DNA from 2 places in the Roseateles sp. DB2 genome. Region 2 is predicted to be linked to the other one. Evidence: riboswitches for the same ligand, from Rfam matches in the RefSeq annotation. Region 2 holds a riboswitch; the other holds the start of a gene.
The links. A riboswitch is a leader RNA that binds a small molecule or an ion and turns the genes downstream of it on or off. The one in region 2 is predicted to bind S-adenosylhomocysteine.
Positions count from the first base shown of each region.

Region 1 (2,893 bases), on a different contig from region 2:
CAGGGCAGCCACCAGCGGCTCGGTGGCGCTGTGGCCGCGTCTTGCCACGATGCCCAGCTCGCCATTGGCCAGCCGCACCAGGCTGCCTGGCGGGTAGAGGCCCACGGCCTTGATCACGGCGGCGCCTGCCTCGTCGGGCTGCTGCAGCTCGTCCAGGTAGATGGCTCGCACGGCGGCCGCGCCGGACAGGGCCTTGCGGCTGCGGCGCGGGCTGAGCCGGGCGCCGAAGATGTCGATGCGGCGCAGCACGCGGGCCAACTGGTCCACCGCCACGCGCCCTGCCAGGGCGCCGGGGCCGGCTTCGTGGTGCAGGCGCACGGCGCCCAGCCACAGTTCGTCATGAACGCCCAGCTCGCGCAGCAGCTGGGCGCTGCGGTCCCCGTGCTCGCGCAGCTCCACGCGCTGGCGTTCGCTGGGCTTGTCCTCCTGCGCGGCCAGCCGGTCCTGCAGCAGCGTGGTGCTGAGATTCATGGTCAGCGCTGCGTTGTGCAGGGCGCGCGAACCTTCCTCGGCCCAGCCCAGTTGGCGGGCCACCAGGTCCGCGACCAGCAGGCACAGCACGGCGTGGCGGGCGCTGTAGCGCTGGAAGTCCTGGGACGCGTCGTGGACCAGGAGGGTCAGCACCGCGTCTGGTCGCTGGCGGAATCGCTGCAGGGCTTCCTCGCGGAGGGTTTCCAATCGGCCAAGGAAGTCTTCGCGAGGGTCCTTGAGCAGGCTGTGGGCGCGCAGGTGCAGGTCGGTCCAGAAGACTGGTTCGCTGAGCTCAGCGACGGTGCGCTGGGGCCGTTCGACGCGGTAGTCGGCCTCGACCTTCACGATACTGGCCAGAGAGGCGCCCTGCATCATCAGGGTGTCCATCTTGTGGACCAGGGCCTTCTGGTATTCCTTGGTTTCATGGGCCAGCACCCAGGCGCCGCGCTGGATCAGGGCCTGGACCTGGGGGGTGTTCTGCAGGGTCTGGCCGGCCGCGAACAGCAGATGACCCTCGGCGTCGCGCACCGAGAAGGTCAGCACCTGGCCGATGCGCAGGCTGTGAGGAGGAAGGGGGACGAGTTCCACGATCAGGAATTATTTCGACGCGGCGCAGTATGGTCTTGAGCCAGGACGTGAAAGCCGCGCGTAAACCCTGCGAGTGCGTAAAATCCGGCACGTTCGAGGAGCGTTGCGACGCCCCGACCGGCGTCCGCCGGTCAGCGCCAGGCTCGAACCCGGTGGCCCAGGAACTGGGGCTGCCCTGCCAACGACGCTCACCGAGTCCCCAATCCCTGGCGGCCGAGGTGAGTCCTGCCCCGGCCCCCTGCAGCAAGAAGGCTGCAGCTTTCGCATCGCCGAGGTCCCCATGTCCACACCGTCCAGCACCGTCGTCCAGCCCATGAAGCTCTCGGGCCTGGAGCCCGTGGAGATCGGCCAGGGCACGCTCTTCGTCAACGTGGGCGAGCGCACCAATGTGACCGGCTCCAAGGCCTTCGCCCGCATGATCCTGGAGGGGCGCTACGAGGACGCGTTGTCCGTGGCCCGCCAGCAGGTGGAGAACGGCGCGCAGATCATCGACATCAACATGGACGAGGCCATGCTGGACAGCAAGGCCGCCATGGTGCGCTTCCTCAACCTCATCGCCTCCGAGCCCGAGATCGCGCGCGTGCCCATCATGATCGACTCCTCCAAGTGGGAGGTGATCGAGGCCGGGCTGAAGTGCATCCAGGGCAAGGGCATCGTCAACTCCATCTCGCTGAAGGAAGGCGAGGCCGAGTTCAAGCGCCAGGCCACGCTGGTGCGTCGCTACGGCGCCGCGGCCGTGGTGATGGCCTTCGACGAAAAGGGCCAGGCCGACACCTTCCAGCGCAAGACCGAGATCTGCCAGCGCGCCTACCGCATCCTGGTGGAGGAGGTGGGCTTCGCGCCCGAGGACATCATCTTCGACCCCAACATCTTCGCCATCGCCACCGGCATCGAGGAGCACGACAACTACGCCGTCGACTTCATCGAGGCCACGCGCTGGATCAAGGCCAATCTGCCCGGCGCCAAGGTCTCGGGCGGGGTGTCCAACGTCTCCTTCAGCTTCCGCGGCAACGACCCGGTGCGCGAGGCCATCCACACCGTCTTCCTCTACCACGCCATCCAGGCGGGCATGGACATGGGCATCGTCAATGCCGGCATGGTGGGCGTCTATGACGAGCTGGAGCCCGTGCTGCGCGAGCGGGTCGAGGATGTGGTGCTCAACCGCCGCCCGGACGCGGGCGAGCGCCTCATCGAGGTTGCCGAGAGCGCCAAGGGCGCGGCCAAGGACGACAGCGCCCGCCTGGCCTGGCGTGCCGGTACGGTCGAGGAGCGGCTCTCGCACGCTCTGGTGCATGGCATCACCGACTTCATCACCGAGGACACCGAGGAATGCTGGCAGGCCATACGCGCCAGCGGCGGCCGGCCCCTGCACGTGATCGAGGGCCCGCTGATGGCCGGCATGAACATCGTGGGGGACCTCTTCGGCCAGGGCAAGATGTTCCTGCCCCAGGTGGTCAAGAGCGCCCGCGTGATGAAGCAGGCCGTGGCCCACCTCGTGCCCTATATCGAGGAGGAAAAGCGCCAGCTCGCCGCTGCGGGTGGGGATGTCAAGCCCAAGGGCAAGATCGTCATCGCCACCGTCAAGGGCGATGTGCACGACATCGGCAAGAACATCGTCACCGTGGTCCTGCAGTGCAACAACTTCGAGGTGGTGAACATGGGCGTGATGGTCCCCTGCCAGGACATCCTCGCCCGCGCCAAGGTGGAAGGGGCGGACATCATCGGCCTGTCCGGCCTGATCACGCCGAGCCTGGAGGAGATGCAGCACGTTGCCGCCGAGATGCAGCGCGACGAGTACTTCCGCATGAAGAAGATCCCCCTGCTCATCGGCGGC
Region 1 covers NZ_JBPZGY010000008.1:11,934-14,826, reverse strand. The annotation lists gene ACS5PK_RS13495 (HD-GYP domain-containing protein) at 1-1,059, opposite strand, end outside; S-adenosyl-L-homocysteine riboswitch at 1,149-1,256, shown strand; gene metH (methionine synthase) at 1,340-2,893, shown strand, end outside.
Region 1: it holds a riboswitch for S-adenosylhomocysteine, as region 2 does, so the genes downstream of both, metH (methionine synthase) here and ahcY (adenosylhomocysteinase) in region 2, are expected to answer to the same signal.

Region 2 (2,893 bases):
CCATCACCCATCGTGAGCCGTACCCGCCCGCCCAGTCTCGAGCAGCTCCGCCGCTACGCCATCGCGCGCAGCCTCTTCGCCCCCACCACGCTGCCCCAGGCCATACGCCGCCTGGGCTTTGTGCAGGCCGATCCCATGCGAGCGCCGGCGCGGGCCCAGGACCTGATCCTGGCCTGGCGGGTCAAGGACTACCGCGCCGGTGACCTCGAAGCCCGCTACCGCCGCCTGGCCATCGAGGAGGACTGCTTCGTCAACTACGGCTTCCTGCCCCGCGAGCATCTGGCGCTGATGCATCCGAGGGTCGCCCGCAAGCCCTGGGATCGCCCCACGCAGGCCCGCGCCGCGGAGCTGCTGGCCCATATCGCCGAGGCCGGCCCGCAGCATCCGGCCCAGGTCCAGGCGGTGTTCGACCACGGCCAGGTGCGCGGCTACTGGGGCGGACAGTCCAATGCCGTGACGCACCTGCTGGACGGCATGCACTATCGCGGCCTGCTGCGCGTGCACCGCCGCGACAGCGGCACGCGTGTCTACGAGGCCATTCAGCACCCGCCGCAGGACGACAGCCCGGCGGCCCGCCTGGCCCGCGCCCAGGCGCTGCTGGACATGGTCCTGAAGCTCTACGCCCCCTTGCCCGCGCGCAGCTTCGGCTACCTGGGCACGCTGCTGCGCTATGGCGCACCGCATCTGCAGCCCGAGATCCGCCAGCTGCTCAAGCAGGCCCGGCAGCGCTATCCGCATGCCGAGGTCGAAGGCCAGGTCTGGTTCTGGCCGGCCGATGAAGACCCGCGCTCGCGCCGCCACCAGCCCCATGCATCGCTGCGGCTGCTGGCCCCCTTCGATCCCGTCGTCTGGGACCGCCACCGCTTCGAGCTCTTCTGGGGCTGGCCCTATCGCTTCGAGGCCTACACACCGGCGGCCCGGCGCAAGATGGGCCACTACGCCCTGCCCCTGCTGTGGGGTGAGGAAGTGCCCGGCTGGGCCAATCTGAAGGTGGTGGGCGGCCGGCTGCAGTGCGAAACCGGCTTCGTAGGGGCCCGCCCGCGCGGAGCGCATTTCGAGACCGCGCTGGACGAGGCGCTGGCGCATCTGGCGCGCTTCCTGGGGCTGGAGGACCAGTGCCCGGGCGAAGGCTGAATTGCCGCACCGTCCATGCCCAAATTCACGCACCACACCGCGCGCAGCCCCTACAATCCGCGCTGATCCGAGGAGCGTTGCAACCTTCTTCGCCTGCAAAGGGCGGCAGAAGGCCAGGCTCGGAACCGGTCGAGCGATCCACCCTCTGGATCCCGCCACTCTGCAACCGCGCTCACCCGCTGCCGTCAGGCCTGGGGTGACCGTGTCTTCCTCGACTCCCCGCGCCCGGCGTCAGCGGCTTCAGACCATGAAGGAGCCTGCCCATGAACGCCGCTGCCACCGAAAAGTACAAGATCGCCGACCTGTCGCTCGCCGACTGGGGTCGCAAGGAACTCAACATCGCCGAGCACGAGATGCCCGCGCTGATGGCCATCCGCAAGGAATACGCCGCCAGCCAGCCCCTGAAGGGCGCGCGCATCGCCGGCTCGCTGCACATGACCATCCAGACCGGCGTGCTGGTCGAGACCCTGCAGGCCCTTGGCGCCGAGGTGCGCTGGGCTTCCTGCAACATCTTCTCCACCCAGGACCACGCCGCTGCCGCTCTGGCCGCCCGCGGCACGCCCGTCTTCGCCTACAAGGGCGAGACGCTGGAGGACTACTGGGACTACACCCACCGCATCTTCGAGTTCGGCGCCAAGGGTGAAGCGGGCGAAGGCCCCAACATGATCCTCGATGACGGCGGCGATGCCACGCTGCTGATGCACCTGGGCCAGAAGGCCGAGAAGGACCTCTCCGTGCTGGCCAACCCGGGCAGCGAGGAAGAGCGCATCCTCTTCGCCGCCATCAAGGCCAAGGTGGCGCAGGACCCGACCTGGTACACCCGCAAGAGCGCCGAGATCATCGGCGTGACAGAAGAGACGACCACCGGCGTGCACCGCCTGAAGGAGATGAGCGCCAAGGGCACCCTGCTGTTCCGCGCCATCAACGTCAACGACTCCGTCACCAAGAGCAAGTTCGACAACCTCTACGGCTGCCGCGAGTCCCTGGTGGACGGCATCAAGCGCGCAACCGACGTCATGGTGGCCGGCAAGATCGCCGTGGTGGCCGGCTATGGCGACGTGGGCAAGGGCTCGGCCCAGGCCCTGCGCGCACTGTCGGCCCAGGTGTGGGTGACCGAGATCGACCCCATCTGCGCGCTGCAGGCCGCGATGGAAGGCTACCGCGTGGTGACCATGGAATACGCCGCCGACAAGGCCGACATCTTCGTGACCACCACCGGCAACAAGAGCGTGATCCGCCATGAGCACATGGCCGCGATGAAGAACAACGCCATCGTCTGCAACATCGGCCACTTCGACAACGAGATCGATGTCGCCTCGCTGGAACAGTACCAGTGGGAGGAGATCAAGCCGCAGGTGGACCATGTCATCTTCCCCGACGGCAAGCGCATCATCCTGCTGGCCAAGGGCCGCCTGGTGAACCTGGGCTGCGGCACGGGCCACCCGAGCTATGTGATGAGCTCCTCCTTCGCCAACCAGACCATCGCGCAGATCGAGCTCTTCGCCCACAGGGACGCCTACGACATCGGCAAGGTCTACGTGCTGCCCAAGCACCTGGACGAGAAGGTGGCGCGCCTGCAACTGACCACGCTCAACGCGCAGCTGACCGAGCTGACCGAGGAGCAGGCCGCGTACATCGGTGTGCCCAAGCAAGGCCCCTATAAGCCCGACACCTACCGCTATTGAGCGAGGGCTGCTGCGCGACACGCTGGCGTCGTTGGGCGGTGCTCGGGATCCTCACGACCCGCAAGGTCGTTCTG
Region 2 covers NZ_JBPZGY010000002.1:375,553-378,445, reverse strand. The annotation lists gene ACS5PK_RS04190 (DNA glycosylase AlkZ-like family protein) at 13-1,134, shown strand; S-adenosyl-L-homocysteine riboswitch at 1,198-1,315, shown strand; gene ahcY (adenosylhomocysteinase) at 1,398-2,819, shown strand.